DNA from 3 places in the Arthrobacter sp. TJ-236 genome. Region 1 is predicted to be linked to each of the others. Evidence: riboswitches for the same ligand, from Rfam matches in the RefSeq annotation. Region 1 holds a riboswitch; each other region holds the start of a gene.
What was found. Region 1 has a riboswitch for S-adenosylmethionine ahead of AC4D16_RS07510 (MetQ/NlpA family ABC transporter substrate-binding protein). Riboswitches for the same ligand answer to the same signal wherever they lie in the genome.

Region 1 (5,098 bases):
TCGAGCAGTGGACGGTGGTCAGGAACCCGGACGGCTCCACCTACCTGACCCCCCGCAAGCCCACGGAGGACTAGCGACGCCCTGCCCTTGCAGCGGGCGCCGAACGGCTGTGACGCCGCACCGGCCTCCGCTGATCGGCGGGAAGCTGCGGATACGCTGTCCGTCATGACAGTCCTCGTGTTCCTCGACCCGGCACATCGCGACGGCAGGGTCGTCGACGCGACGCAACCACAGCTCATGGCCACCGATCTCGGAGCCACGCGCGGCGACGGCATCTTCGAGTCGATGCTCGCCGTGGACGGGGCACCGCGTAAGGAGCAGGCACACCTGGACCGGCTGGCGTCGTCGGCCGCGGCCCTCGACCTGACCGTGCCCGACGCCGACGCCTGGGGCCGTGCCATCCGCACCGGGCTGCGCGAATTCGCTGCTGCCGAACCCGAGCGGACCACCGCCGTCGTCAAGCTGATGGCCACGCGCGGCGTCGAGGGCTCGGGGCGCGCGACGGCGTGGGTCCAGGTGGCGCCGGTGCCCGCCGCGACCGCCCGGCAGCGCGAGGCCGGCCTGAAGGTCCTGTTCCTCGAACGCGGGTACGACAGCACCGTCGCGCAGCGCGCGCCGTGGCTACTGATGGGCGCCAAGACGCTCTCGTACGCCGTCAACATGGCGGCGGTCCGCTACGCCAAGGCGCAGGGCGCCGACGACGTCATCTTCACCTCGTCCGACGGCAAGGTGCTCGAGGGCCCGACGTCGACCGTTCTCCTCGCCTATGACCGCGACGGCGTGAAGACCCTGCTCACCCCGCAGCTCGAGAGCGGCATCCTCGCCGGGACATCGCAGAGCGCGCTCTTCGCCGCGGCGAAGAGGGAAGGCTGGGAGCTCGGGTACGGCCCGCTCGAGCCGCACCACCTCCTCGACGCCGACGCCGTGTGGCTCATCTCGAGCATCCGGCTGCTCGCTCCCGTCCTGTCGCTCGATGGGCAGGAGCTGCGCACCTCAGCGGCGCTGACGGCGGAACTGAGCGATCTCGTGGACCGCTTCGTCTGACCCACTCGGGAGCGGGCTCTGCAGTGCTGTTCGGCGATCTACATGTTTGGTTGATTCGACCGACCAGAGTTCAGAGGCGCCGATCGGTGGTTCGTCGGGATCTGGGTCGCACGAGTGACACCTGCGACATCGAAAGGCCGTTGGTGTCAGGCTGCGCCAGGAACGATGAAATCTGCTCGCTCTCGCGTGTTGTCCCGTTCGAAGTCGTCTTCCTCGATCAGCCAGCGATGCTGAAGATCGCGGTGAGTATCTCCGTCGCGTTCCGATCCCCTGCGCCGTCGCTCGAATTCATCACCGGCTCAATCGCGCTGTTGGTAGGCGGCGTCGTGCCCTCAGTAGGCGGTGCGACACCTGATCCTCGAATCGATCCCACCAGCCGGAGACCGGAGGTCCTCCACACCTCCATTGTGGCAACTGCTTCAACATCTGGTCCTGACGCTCGGCCGTCAGCCCTTGGTCACGCATCGCTGAGGGTGCGCTGGCGGCCCGTGCTCGATGTGGCGCTGCATGACGCTCCTTCCCCCGGCCTTTTTGACCCGCCGCACTCCGATGTCCTAGCGTCGTCCTAGCAATCATGAGTTCCAGCCACAGGCCCTGGCCGGTTGGACAGCAACCCTCTCCCGTAGTGGGGTGCTCCAGGTGAAGATTGGGCCGCCGGGTCAAGTCCCCCGGTTGGCAAGTACGGCGTCGTGCGGTCCTCCGAGGGGTCTTGTCCCTGGAGGGACCGCCCAACGCTCAGCCCAGAACAGCGAGCGTGTCACCTCAAAGTCATTCCCATCCCGTCGCTGCCCCGTCGGCAGCGCGCCCTCCCTCGTCACGCCCCCCTGCAGTTCCGCGGTACCTCCGCGCCATCTCGAAGGACACACCCATGATCACCTCACGCAGGCTGCTCGCCGCCGCCGCCGTCCCCCTCCTCGCCCTGACCACCGCCTGCGGCCTCTCCGGCGGGGACTCCGCCGGTGGCTCCGAGACCGTCCGCATCGGCGTCGTCGGCGCCAGTGACCCCGAATGGGCCACCTTCACGCAGGCCGCCGAAGACGAAGGCATCTCGGTGGAGATCGTCGACTTCGCCGAGTACACCCAGCCCAACCCCACGCTCTCCGAGGGCGAGCTGGACCTCAACCAGTTCCAGCACCTGGTGTACCTCGCGCGCTACAACGTCTCGAGCGACTCCGACCTCGTGCCCGTGGGCTCCACCGCCATCTACCCGCTGGGCCTCTACTCAACGCAGTACGAGTCCGTCGAGGACATCCCCGACGGCGCCACCATCGCCATCCCGAATGACGAGTCGAACCTCGCGCGTGGCCTCCTCGTGGCGCAGTCGGCCGGTCTGCTGACCCTGCGCGACGGCGGCAGCGCTTTCTCCACGATCGACGACGTCATCGCCGAGGAATCCCGCGTCACCGTCACCACGCTGGATGCCGCGCTCACCCCGACGTCGCTCCCCGACGTCGCGGCGGCCATCATCAACAACGACTTCGTGCAGGACGCCGGCCTGAGCTTCGACGACGCCATCGCGCAGGACGACCCGAGCGATCCCGCGTCGGCCGCTTACGTCAACGTCTTCGCATCCCAGAACGAGGAGAAGGACAACGAGACCTACCAGCGCCTCGTCAGCATCTACCAGGACACACAGGCCGTGCTCGACGACGTCCAGGAGACCTCCGGCGGGACCGCCGAGTTCGTGAAGGTTCCCGCCGAGGAACTGCAGTCCACCCTCGAGCGCGTCGAGGAAGACACCCGCGCCCAGGGCTGACCGCCCCCCCACCCGCCGACGGCCGGCCGCACCCCGGCCGGCCGTCGGCATGTCAGAAAGGCGACCATGCCGCTCATCGAACTGCGGAACGTCACCAAGAGCTTTCCCGCGGCCCGCCGGGGCGATCCCCCGATCACCGCGATCGACGACGTCAGCCTGGACATCGAGGCCGGCGAGATCTTCGGCATCATCGGCTACTCGGGAGCGGGCAAGAGCACACTCGTCCGCCTCATCAACGCCCTGGAGAGCACCACGTCGGGCGAGATCGTCGTCGACGGCCAGCAGGTCACCGGCGTCCCCGACCGCAGGCTGCGGAAGCTGCGCCTCGACATCGGCATGATCTTCCAGCAGTTCAACCTCTTCAGCGCGAAGACCGTGTTCAACAACGTGGCGTACCCGCTGCGCGTGGCCGGCAGGAGCCGGGACGAGATCCAGGCCCGGGTCACCGAGCTGCTCGCCTTCGTGGGCCTCGCCGACAAGGCCTCCGCCTACCCGGAGCAGCTCTCCGGCGGGCAGAAGCAGCGGGTGGGGATCGCCCGGGCACTGGCCACCTCGCCGAAGATCCTGCTCGCGGACGAGGCGACCTCCGCACTCGACCCCGAGACCACGCACGAGGTGCTCCGGCTCCTCCGCCGCGTCAACGAGGACCTCGGCATCACGATCGTGGTCATCACGCACGAGATGGATGTCATCCAGACGCTGGCCACCAAGGTGGCCGTCATGGACCGGGGGCGCATCGTGGAGCAGGGCAACGTGTTCGACGTCTTCTCCGATCCGCAGGAGGCTTCATCCCAGCGGTTCGTCGCCACCGTGGTGCGAGGCATCCCGGCGCCGGACGAACTCGCGGCGCTCCGCGAGCGCCACGCCGGGCGCATCGTGACATTCTCCTTCCGCGACGGCGACGCCTCCCAGGCCTCCGTCTTCCTGGAGCTCGCCTCCGCCGGCGTCGAGTTCGAACTGATCTACGGCGGCATCAACGACATCCGCGGCCGCGCCTTCGGACACCTCACGCTCGCCCTCACCGGACCCGACGCCCAGGTGGACGCCGCGCTGGCCGGCCTCGCCGCTCGCACCACCGTGAAGGAGCTCTCCTGATGGACGACCTCATCCCCCTCACCCCGCAGCTGTGGGAGGCCACGTACGAGACGCTCTACATCGTGGGCCTCAGCCTGCTGTTCGGCGGGCTCGGCGGCCTGCTGCTGGGGCTCGGCCTCTACACCACGCGGGCCGGCAGCATCCTCGGGAACCGGCCCGTGTTCGGTGTGCTGAACCTCGTGGTCAACATCTTCCGGCCCATCCCGTTCATCATCTTCCTCGCGGCGGCGCAACCCCTGGCGCGCCTGGTGACGGGCACGGGCATCGGGAACAGCGCCATCATCTTCACGCTCTCCCTCGCGGCGGCCTTCGGGATCAGCCGCATCGTGGAGCAGAACCTCCTGACGGTCCAGCCCGGCGTCATCGAGGCGGCGCGATCGGTGGGTGCCGGCCGCCTGCGGATCATCCTCACCATCCTCATCCCCGAGGCCCTCGGTCCGCTGATCCTCGGGTACACGTTCATCGTGGTGGCACTCGTGGACATGTCCGCGGTCGCGGGCGTGGTGGGCGGCGGAGGGCTCGGCAACTTCGCCATCCAGTACGGCTACCGGCAGTTCAACCCCGTGGTGACCTGGGCGGCCGTGATCGTGATCATCATCCTCGTACAGGCCGTGCAGTTCCTCGGCAACGGACTGGCTCGGAGAGCGTTCCGGCGCTGACGGGCCAGGCGGCTCGCGACAGCCGTTCCGGAGTGATTGCGGATGCAGGTCGTGGTGCCGCGAACCTCACCGACCGACTCCGGAGAGTAGTGGCTAGTTCTCCTCCGGTTCGGCCGTGGGCGTGCCGAGGCTCCACGGCTCCTCGGGCTCCAGGGACTCCGCAGCCTGGACCGTGTCCACTTCCCACTGCTCGGAGGCCTCCGTCAGTGGATGGCGGACCGGATTCCGCTCGCCCGCATCGTTGAATTCCGGGTAGGGCAGCGGATCGTTCTCGGTGCTGGTCATTTCCCGATCCTACTCACCACCCCGTGACCTCCCCGTGGGGCGCCAGTCTGGTCCGCTCCGAGGTCCTGTGCTATCCGCGCGACAGGCCCGCGTGTGATCCTGGGTCGATGCGACCTCTGCGCTATTCGATCAACGTCTCGCTCGACGGCTGTGTCGACCACACGGCCGGCACCGTGGACGAAGAGACCCATCACCACGCCGCGCAGACCATCGCCCGTGCGGACGCCATCATCCTCGGCCGCACCACCTACGAGCTGAT
Region 2 (5,098 bases), on a different contig from region 1:
CCCTCCTCCGTCCCGACGGTCCAGCCGCCGCGACGCCGGATCACGGCCGAACTGCTGATCGTGCTCGGGCTCTCGCTCGGGCAGTCGGGCGTCTACGCCGTCGTGAGCCTCGTGGACAAGTTGTCCCGCGGGCCCCTGGCCGCACAGACCACCACGTTGAACCCGGTGCTCGACGACCGCCAGTACATCGACCTGACCTACCAGCTGCTCGGGATCTTCTTCGCGCTGGTGCCGGTCGCCCTGGTGCTGTTCCTCCTGAGCGGACAGGGGACATCGGCCTTCCGGCGTCTGGGGTTCACCTTCGACCGCCCGCTGAGGACCTTCGGTTTCGGTGTGGGCCTCGCCGGGATCATCGGCGTCGGCACGCTCGGCGTCTACGCGGCCGGCCGCGCTCTCGGCATCACGACGGCGATCGTCCCAGCCGCGCTCGACGAGTACTGGTGGACCGTGCCGGTGCTGGTGCTCTCCGCGGTGCGGCACGCCGTGTTGGAGGAAGTCATCGTGGTCGGCTACCTCATGCTGCGTCTGCGCGAACTCGGGTGGTCGACGCCCGCCATCATCATCACGAGTGCCCTCCTGCGGGGGAGCTACCACCTGTACCAGGGGTTCGGTCCGTTCATCGGCAACGTGATGATGGGGCTGCTCTTCGCCTGGTTCTACACGCGCACCAAGCGCGTCATGCCGCTCGTGATCGCGCACGCGCTGATCGACATCACCGGGTTCGTGGGGTTCGCCCTGATCGGCCCGGCCATCGGAATAGGTAGCTGAGCCAAGGCTTACCTTTTCTTTTATCGCGCACAAATCATGACTAAATTATTCGCAATTACCGGTGTTACCGTGAATTCATTCCGCAGAAGTACGGATTCCGCCGTCAGGATCCGCCGCACCCCCAGGAGGAATCATGAGCGTCGTCACCAGTGTCTCCGAATGCAGTGTCCACAACTGCTCCTTCAACCATGACGGCTGCACGGCGGTCGCCATCACGGTGTCCGGGAGCGAGGAGCACGCCTCGTGCGCCACGTTCATCGACACGTCCATCAGCGGCGGACTGCCGAAGATGCTCGCCCATGTCGGGGCGTGCCAGCGCTCGGAGTGCTCGTTCAACGCGGATCTCCTGTGCACGGCACCCGCGGTCAAGGTCGGTCCCGGCGCCGAGGCCGCCGACTGCCTGACCTATACCCACGCCTGAGCCGGCGCCGAACCACTGACGAACACAGAAAGGGACCGGCCGTCGGCCGGTCCCTTTCGTCTGAGCTTCGTCTGAGCTTCTTCTGAGCAGGGTGCTGCGTGCTAGATCTCGACCCGCCCGTGGGCGGTCTCGAACGTCACGGACATGACGCCCGGCGTGCCGTTCGGGGCGATCCACTGGACCTGGACGCCGTCGAGCGTCTCCTCGACCTCCGTGCCGAGCCACTCGGTGACGCGCTCGGACGAGCCGGCGATGGTCAGGCAGTCGAGCTTCACCGATGCGGCACGCGCGAGGGAGGGGTGCAGGGCCTCGGTACCCTCGTCCCAGCGGAGGAGGTAGGGCACCTGCGGATCGGCGATGAGGCCCTTGATGCCGATCTGCTGCCAGGAGAGTTCCTGGCCGTCGGGAAATTTGCGGTTGCCCGGGACGGCGCTGCGTCCGAGGCGTTCCTCGAACGGACCGAGATCGTCCACCGCGACGCACCAGCCCATCCAGCCGCCTCCGGCTTCGGAGCGGGCGCGGACGGCCTGACCGAAGGGGGCCTTGTCCGAGGCGGGGTGGTCGAGGACCTCCACGACCTCGAGGTACTGGCCGTTGACCAGGGGCACGATCATGTTCCGTGTACCGAAGCGGGGATGCACACCGCCTCTCACCGCGTCCGTCCCGAGCTTGGTCGAGATCCGCTCTGCCGTGGCGGCGAGACCGTCGGGTTCACAGGCGTACGACACATGATCCAGGCGCATGCCGATATCTTGGCACTAAGTGATCCACGTCTCGACTTAGGTTCGCCTTACTCGTTCGTCCCTTCACGAAGTGTCATACGGCTTGCCTCCTGCGGGGCCGTGCGCTTCCATGGAGTCAGGTCATGAGTGCCAGCACGAAGCCCCGGCTTGCTGGCCGGCAACCCTCCAACCGCGGTGGGGTGCCCCGGGTGAAGACCAGGCTCGACGCCGCACCGGCGTCGCGCAAGCGCGGGCCCGTGACGGCCCGGTGACCTGGGCGAGACGTCGGCAGGTTCCGGACACGAGCGAGGCCCCTTCCTACAGGGAGCATCATGTCCAACGAGTGGTCTTTCGAGACACGCCAGATCCACGCCGGCCAGGAGCCGGACTCCGCAACGGGGGCGCGCGCGCTCCCTATCTACCAGACGTCGTCGTTCGTCTTCCCGAGCGCGGAGAGTGCCGCCAACCGCTTCGCGCTGACGGAACTCGCGCCGATCTACACGCGTATCGGCAACCCGACCCAGGAGGCGGTGGAGACGAGGATCGCCAGCCTGGAGGGCGGCGTCGGCGCCCTGCTGCTCGCCTCGGGCCAGGCCGCGGAGACGTTCGCCGTGCTCAACATCGCGGAGGCGGGCGACCACATCGTCGCGAGCCCGAGCCTCTACGGCGGAACCTACAACCTCTTCAAGCACACGCTGCGGAAGTTCGGTATCGAGACCACGTTCGTCGAGGATCCGGACGATCTCGAGCAGTGGCGCGCCGCGATCAGGCCGAACACCAAGCTGTTCTTCGGCGAGGTGGTCTCCAATCCGCGCCAGGACGTCCTGGACCTCGAGGGGATCAGCGCGGTCGCCCACGAGCACGGGTTCCCGCTGATCGTCGACAACACGCTCTCGACGCCCTACCTGATCCGACCCATCGAGTGGGGTGCGGACATCGTGGTGCACTCGGCCACCAAGTACCTCGGCGGGCACGGCACGGCCATCGCCGGCGTGATCGTCGATTCCGGGAACTTCGACTTCGCGCGGTACCCGGACCGCTTCCCCGGCCTGAACACCCCCGACGAGAGCTACCACGGACTCGTCTATGCGCGTGACCTCGGGGTGGGCAGCGCCCTCGGTGCCAACCTCGCCTACATCCTGAAAGCACGCGTGCAGCTGCTGCGGGACCTCGGGGCCGCGGTGTCGCCGTTCAACGCCTTCCTGATCGCGCAGGGGCTGGAGACGCTCAGCCTGCGGATCGAGCGGCACGTCCAGAACGCGCAGACGGTCGCCGAGTGGCTGGAGGCCCACGACGACGTCGAGCGCGTGGCCTACGCCGGCCTCCCGTCCAGTCCCTGGTACGAGCGCGGCAGGAAGTACGGGCGGAACGGGACCGGCGCGATCGTCAGCTTCGACATCGCCGGCGGGCACGAGGCGGGCACGCGGTTCGTGGACGGACTCGAACTGCACTCGCACGTGGCGAACGTCGGTGACGTCCGCTCGCTCGTCATCCATCCGGCGTCGACGACGCACAGCCAGCTCGGCGCGGAGGCGCAGCTCACCGCGGGCGTGCGTCCCGGCCTCGTGCGGCTGTCCGTGGGCCTCGAGAACATCAACGACATCCTCGCCGACCTCGACGCGGGGTTCCGCGCCGCCAAAGGAGCCTGACCACCCGTGACCCACCCCCCTGTTGTCCTGAGGCCCGCGGCCGACGCCGCCGATCCCGCCGGAGACGGAATCCTCCGCGTCGCGTCGATCGGCCCGTTGGACCTCGAGACCGGGGGAGTGCTGCCCGAGGTGCACCTCGCGTACGAGACCTGGGGACGGCTCAACAGTGACGCCTCGAACGCCGTCCTCGTGCAGCATGCCCTCACCGGCAGCTCGCACGTGGCGCGGGGGGAGTCCGAGGAGGACGGCTGGTGGGACGGCCTGGTAGGTCCGGGCCGCACGGTGGACACCGATCGGTACTTCGTGGTGTCGGTCAACATGCTGGGTGGATGTTACGGCTCGACGGGGCCGGGCAGCCTCGCCCCGGACGGCACGCCCTGGGGTTCGCGCTTCCCGTTCGTGACCATCCGCGATTCAGTCCGCGCGGAAGCGCTGCTCGCCGACCTCCTCGGCGTCGGGCGCTGGCACTCCGTGCTCGGCGGCTCGATGGGCGGCGCCCGCGCCCTGGAGTGGGCCCTCGTGTTCCCGGAGCGCGTGGAACGATGCGCGGTCATCGCCTGCACCGCAGCCAGCTCGGCCGAACAGATAGCGTTCGCCCAGGCGCAGCTGCAGGCGATCCGCCTCGATCCCGCCTACCGTGACGGCGACTACTACGACGGCCCGCACCCGGACGGCGGGCTGGGAATCGCGCGGCGTATCGCCCATATCACGTACCGCTCCGAATTCGAGCTGGACGTCCGCTTCGGCCGTGCGGCGCAGGGCGACGAGCAGCCGCTCGGCGGTGTCCTGCCGACGGAGCGCGGCCGCTACCGCGTGGAGAGCTACCTCGACCACCAGGCGGACAAGCTGGTGGACCGTTTCGACGCCAACAGTTACGTGGTGCTGACCGAAGCGCTGATGAGTCATGACGCCGCCAGGGGGCGCGGAAGCCTCGAGGAGGCCCTGGGGCGGGCCACCGCGCGGTTCTTCGTCGCGGCCGTCGACTCCGACCGGCTCTACTTCCCCGTGCAATCCGAACGCCTCGCGGCCGGACTGCCCGGCGAGGTACCCGTGCACACCATCTCCTCACCCATCGGTCACGACGCCTTCCTCACGCAGATCCACCAGGTGGGAGCCGCCCTGGGGGCTGCGTTCTACGCAGGCTGACCGTCGGAGGATCGCGGGTTGGGTTTCCTGCGGCGGGCACCTAGGCTGGGAGCTAAGCCTGCTTAGGATTCAGGGGCGGGACCGCACCACGACGCACAAGGAGCTGTTCATGGAACTGAGCACCATCGGCTGGAACCAGGAAGCACGCGACAAGATCCTCCTCGACTCGGACCGAGCGCTGCAGGGCGCCGTGCGTGAAGCCGTCGAGACCATGGACGGCAAGACCCGCGACGAGGTGTACGAGTTCCTCTTCGCGAAGCTGCAGCCGCAGTTCGTCGACTTCAAGCCCGGGCCCGATCTCAGCGCTTGCGCGGACGCCGTCGCCAACGGTGAGGTGGACCTCGACGCCTGAGCGGCACGGGGTTCGCTGGCGGCACTGCGCACGTCGATTG
Region 3 (5,098 bases), on a different contig from region 1:
GTGACGAACCATGCGCGGGTTCCGCTCTCGGCACCGGCGTGTCCGCGGCGGGGCTGCAACGACCTCCCGAGCCGGGATTCGTGCGAGGTCAGCAGATCCACCAGGGAGCCCTGCTCCACGATCCGCCCGTGATCGAGCCGCGCCACGGTGTCCGCGACCTGACGCACCGTGTCCATCTCGTGGGTGATGAGGACGACCGTCAGCTCGAGATCGTCCCGGAGTTCTCGGAGGAGCCCGACGACGGAGCGTGTGGTGTCCGGGTCCAGCCCCGACGTGGCTTCGTCGGCGAGCAGGATGCTGGGTCGCAGGGCGAGCGCGCGTGCGATCCCGACCCGCTGCGCCTGGCCGCCCGAGAGCTGGAACGGGTAGTGCCCGGCTTTGTCGGCGAGCCCCACGCGGTCCAGCAACTCGTGCACACGGGCCGCCGTCTCCTGCGGTGTCACGCCGAGGAAATCGAGGGGCAGGGCGACGTTCTCGGCGGCCGTGCGCCGGCTCAGCAGACTCGAGGACTGGAAGACGGTGCCGATGCGGCGCCGTGCCTCGCGGAGGTGTTTCTCGGGCAGGCCGGACAGGTCCTCGCCGTTCACCACCACGGACCCCGAGGTGGGACGCTCCAGCAGGTTGATGCACTGGGCGAGGGTGCTCTTGCCCGCGCCGCTCGGTCCGACGACGGCCGCGATGCGCCCGGTGGGCACCTCGAAATTGAGTCGGTCGAGAACGGTGACGGCGGTGCCTCCGTGGCCATAGGTCTTGGTCAGGTGTCGTAGAGAGATCATGGGGTTCCTCGGAAAGGGCGGAGTGGATCGATAGAACGGCGCTGGACGGCGGCGCCGGGAATCTGTGCCGCAGGTTGACGCAGGACGACGGCGCCGGACGTCGGTTCAGGTGCGCGTCAGGTGCGCTTCAAGAGCGGACGGGCTGGAGTCGGTACCGCGCTCCGCGGTGATCCTCCGGCAGGCGGTCGCCCTTGCCGAACAACTTCTGACGCAGTGTCCCCTCGGCGTACTCCGTGGGATAGGCGCCGCGCTTCTGCAGCTCGGGGATCACGTGCGTGATGACGTCCTCGAAGGAGCCGGGCGTGATGGCGTAGGCGAGGTTGAAGCCGTCGACGTCGGTCTCGTCGACCCACGCCTGGAGCTCGTCGGCCACCTGGGCACCGGAGCCGACGATCCGAGGCCCGAGCCCTCCGATCCCCGCCCATTCCGCGATGTCGCGGACCGTCCACGGGGCGCCGTCGTCGTTCACCTTCTGGAAGTTCGCGACGGCGGACTGGATGGCATTCGACTCGACGTTGCCGAGTGGCTCGTCGGGGTCGTAGATGCTGAGATCGATCCCGAGCCAGCCGGACAGCAGCACGAGGGCGCCCTCGTAGCTGACGTACTGCTGGTAGTCGGCGTGCTTCGCCCGGGCCTTCTCCTCGGTCTCGTCGGTGATGATCGTGAGCATCGTGTAGATCCGCACCGCGTAGCGATCCCGACCCGCCGCCTCCACCGCGTCCCGGATACGGGACACGGAGTCCTTGAGGATGGCCTTCGTGGGCGCACCGACGAACACGGCTTCTGCGTTGCCGGCCGCGAAACGGACGCCGCGGGGCGAAGCTCCGGCCTGATAGATCACCGGGGTCCGCTGCGGCGACGGCTCGCTCAGGTGGATGCCGGGGACGGTGAAGTAAGTGCCGTCGTGCCCGATGTCGTGGACCTTGGCGGGGTCGGTGAAGACGCCGGTGGCGCGGTCGCGGACCACGGCGTCGTCCTCCCAGGACCCCTCGAGGAGCTTGTAGAGGACCTCGAGGTACTCGTCGGCGTGGTCGTAGCGCTCATCGTGTTCGAGCTGGTCCTCGTTGCCCATGTTCCGGGCGGCCGAGGGCAGGTAGCCCGTGACGACGTTCCAGCCCACCCGCCCGTTGGTGAGGTGGTCCAGGGTGGAGAGGCGACGGGCGAAGGGGTACGGGTGCTCGTAGGCGGTGCCTGCCGTGACGCCGAAGCCGAGGTGGTCGGTCACGAGGGCCATGGCGGAGACCAGCAGGAACGGATCGTTGACGGGTGTCTGCGTGCCCTGCCGGAGGGTCGCCTCGTTGGAGCCGCCGTAGACGTCGTAGGTACCGAGCACGTCGGCGATGAAGATGCCGTCGAACAGACCCTTCTCGAGCGTCTGCGCGAGATCGGCCCAGTACCGCAGGTCCTTGTAGCGCCAGGACTGGTCCTCGGGGTGCCGCCACAGCCCGGGCGACTGGTGGCCCACGCAGTTCATGTCGAAGGCGTTGAAACGGATGTGCCGTGCGGGAGCGGGCATGAAGAATCCTCGTGTCGAGGCACTGCCGTGGAGGGAGCGCCGTACTTGCCCGGCAGCTCAGCCGGACCGAATCCTCACCTGGGGCACCCCGCTACAGCGAGAGGGTTGCCGTCCAACGAACCAGGGTTTTGCGTTGGAACTCGTGATTCTGGGTCCGAGCCTAGGCCGGGTGTTCCGCGGACGTCCACCCTCCCGGGTCACAGTGCGTCACGAACCTCCGCTCCGGCGACGGGGTCACCAGCGGTCACCGCAGGTAGGAGGCGCCGTTCACGTCGATCACGGTGCCGCTGACCCAGACCGGCGCATCGGTGGCGAGCCAGGCCACCGCCTGCGCCACCTCCTCCGCCGTCGCGACCCGGTTGAAGGCGCTCTGGGCGCGCACGGCGTCGCCCGCGGGGCCGTCGAGCACGGTGCGGCCCATGGCGGTCTCCACGAAGCCGGGCGCCACGGCGGCCGAGAGGATGCCGTGCGGCGCCAGTGCCACCGCGAGCGACTGCGTCATGGAGTGCAGCGCCGCCTTGCTCGCGCCGTACGCGGGCGTGGTCGGCTCGCCCCGGTAGGCGCCGCGCGAGCCCACGGCGACGAGGCGGCCGCCGTCGGGCCCCTGGGGGCGCTCGATCAGGTGCCGCGCGACGAGCCACGCGAGGTTCGCCGGGCCGGTCAGGTTGACGGCGAGCGTGCGCTGCCAAGCGCGCTGCCACTCCTCGTAGGAGGTGGAATCGATCGGATGGGCAGTGAACACGCCGGCGTTGTTGACGAGCACGTCGACCCCGCCGAGTACACCGACGGCGTCCGTCAGGATGCGGGAGCAGGCCTCCGGGTCCGCGACATCACCGACGACGACGGCGTGGCCCTCCCCGGGAAGACCTGCGCGAACCGACTCCGCGGCGTCGACGTCCCGGCCCGCGTGCACGCCCACGCGGTGCCCGCGGCCTGCGAGTTCGACGGCGATGCCGGCGCCGATGCCGCGACTCGCGCCGGTGACCAGGATGCTCAGCGTCATGCTCCTGACGCTACAACCTGCACGGCTCCAGACGTCGGCCCTGTGCACCTGTGGATACTCCCGCCATTGTGGGAGTCACCCTTGCTAGGCTGGCTCACCACTTGCCCCTCCGCGTGCCGAAGGATGTCATGGAACCGTTCACAACCCACCTCGAGAGGGGCTTCCTCCGTCTGCGGTGGCGACGCGGAGTGGAGGTCACCCACCCCGTCGCCGTCGCTGCCGCCCGCGCCCTCGCCGAGCACCACGGCCCCACGGCGCTGCCTCTCCTCGTCCACATGCACGGGATCACGGGCATCACCCCGGAGGCACGGGTGGGCATGAGTTCGTACACCGGCTTCAGCCGCGTGGCCATCGTCGGCGAGGATGCCGTGGACGAGGTGATGTCCGGCTTCGCGCACCGCTCCCCCACGACATCCCGGTACTTCTCCTCCGAGGCCGATGCCCTGAGCTGGCTCGTCGATGCCCCCGGTCGGGATGCCGTCGCCACCCACCACGAGTCCCCTGCCGGTCAGGAATCGGCGCGTTGACCACCGGCGCTCGTCGATGCCAGAGTCGGGACCATGAGTGAGCACACGAAGGACGACATCTCCGTCAGCGACGACGGCGCGAAGACCCGCTACGTCGCTATGCTCGACGGCAACCCCGCGGGCATCGCCGCCTACGAGCGCTCGGGTGACACGATCGTCTTCACGCACACGGTCGTCGACGAGGACCTCGAGGGCAGAGGCATCGGCAGTGTCCTGATCCGGCACGCGCTCGACGACGCCCGATCGCAGAACCTCACGGTGGTGCCCCGCTGCGAGTTCGTGGCCGCGTTCATCGACGACCATCCCGAATACCAGGACCTCACCGACCGCTCCGCCTGAGCCGGACGAACCTCCGCGGCCCCCTACGGAGTGGAACCTGTCCGTCGGCGCCGCCCGCGTTACTGATCAGGCCGAGCCGCGTCGATCCGATAACACCGCGCGCGCTCGGGATCAGGCCGAGCTGCGTCCGCCCGCCGGAAGGGCCGCATCGATCAGCACCTCGGCCGCCTGACGCGCGTGGTCCGCCGCGCTAGCGGTGCCGGCGATCGCCGCCGTCGTCTGCGCTCCCTCCGCGAGGATGGACAGCTGCGGAGCCAGGTGCGACGGCGCCCCTGCCTCCTGCGCGAGCTCACCGACGTACCGCTGGAAGGACTCCTTGTGCTTCCGCGCGTACTCGGCGACGTCCGGGCTCACGGCGCCCAGTTCCGCGAAGCTGTTGATGAAGCCGCACCCACGGAACGAGTCCTGGCCGAACCACTCGGCCAGGTAGTCGAAGATCGCCAGGAGCCGGTCCCGTGGGGTGGACGCGCGGCGGACCCTGGCGTCCAGCCCGTCCGTCCAGGACGCGTGCCACCGCTCGAGGACGGCCATCACGATGCTGCTCTTCGAGGGGAACTCCTGGTACAGCCGCTTGAGCGAGACACCGGCCGCCGTGCGCAGCTCGTCCATGCCCACGGACTGGATGCCTCGGGCGTTGTAGAGCTCATCGGCGCTCGCGATGATGCGTGATCGCACGTCGTCGGAAATCATCCAGCCATTCTACTTGTTTTGAGAACGATCGTTCTATACTCTGTGATCAGCAGGAGAGAACGACCGTTCTCACCGCTCGAGGAAAGGACGCACGTCATGGGTTTCATCAAGGTCGGCACCGAGAACAGCACGGATCTCCACCTCTACTACGAGGACCACGGCACCGGTCAGCCGGTCGTCCTCATCCACGGCTACCCGCTCGACGGCGGCTCCTGGGAGAAGCAGACCGCAGCCCTCCTCACCGCCG

Region 2: it holds a riboswitch for S-adenosylmethionine, as region 1 does, so the genes downstream of both, AC4D16_RS11455 (bifunctional o-acetylhomoserine/o-acetylserine sulfhydrylase) here and AC4D16_RS07510 (MetQ/NlpA family ABC transporter substrate-binding protein) in region 1, are expected to answer to the same signal.
Region 3: it holds a riboswitch for S-adenosylmethionine, as region 1 does, so the genes downstream of both, AC4D16_RS09535 (LLM class flavin-dependent oxidoreductase) here and AC4D16_RS07510 (MetQ/NlpA family ABC transporter substrate-binding protein) in region 1, are expected to answer to the same signal.

What each region holds. Positions count from the first base shown of each region.
Region 1 is NZ_JBZCNI010000001.1:1,593,191-1,598,288, forward strand. Features, by position in the region: gene AC4D16_RS07500 (hypothetical protein) at 1-74, shown strand, start outside; gene AC4D16_RS07505 (aminodeoxychorismate lyase) at 166-1,044, shown strand; SAM riboswitch class IV at 1,615-1,732, shown strand; gene AC4D16_RS07510 (MetQ/NlpA family ABC transporter substrate-binding protein) at 1,913-2,800, shown strand; gene AC4D16_RS07515 (methionine ABC transporter ATP-binding protein) at 2,867-3,895, shown strand; gene AC4D16_RS07520 (methionine ABC transporter permease) at 3,895-4,554, shown strand; gene AC4D16_RS07525 (hypothetical protein) at 4,648-4,839, opposite strand; gene AC4D16_RS07530 (dihydrofolate reductase family protein) at 4,947-5,098, shown strand, end outside.
Region 2 is NZ_JBZCNI010000002.1:613,744-618,841, forward strand. Features, by position in the region: gene AC4D16_RS11440 (CPBP family intramembrane glutamic endopeptidase) at 1-768, shown strand, start outside; gene AC4D16_RS11445 (DUF1540 domain-containing protein) at 902-1,189, shown strand; gene AC4D16_RS11450 (VOC family protein) at 1,291-1,932, opposite strand; SAM riboswitch class IV at 2,051-2,167, shown strand; gene AC4D16_RS11455 (bifunctional o-acetylhomoserine/o-acetylserine sulfhydrylase) at 2,244-3,560, shown strand; gene metX (homoserine O-acetyltransferase MetX) at 3,567-4,706, shown strand; gene AC4D16_RS11465 (hypothetical protein) at 4,816-5,058, shown strand.
Region 3 is NZ_JBZCNI010000002.1:168,344-173,441, reverse strand. Features, by position in the region: gene AC4D16_RS09540 (methionine ABC transporter ATP-binding protein) at 1-776, opposite strand, end outside; gene AC4D16_RS09535 (LLM class flavin-dependent oxidoreductase) at 904-2,292, opposite strand; SAM riboswitch class IV at 2,329-2,440, opposite strand; gene AC4D16_RS09530 (SDR family NAD(P)-dependent oxidoreductase) at 2,537-3,295, opposite strand; gene AC4D16_RS09525 (SpoIIAA family protein) at 3,424-3,822, shown strand; gene AC4D16_RS09520 (GNAT family N-acetyltransferase) at 3,856-4,161, shown strand; gene AC4D16_RS09515 (TetR/AcrR family transcriptional regulator) at 4,273-4,851, opposite strand; gene AC4D16_RS09510 (alpha/beta fold hydrolase) at 4,948-5,098, shown strand, end outside.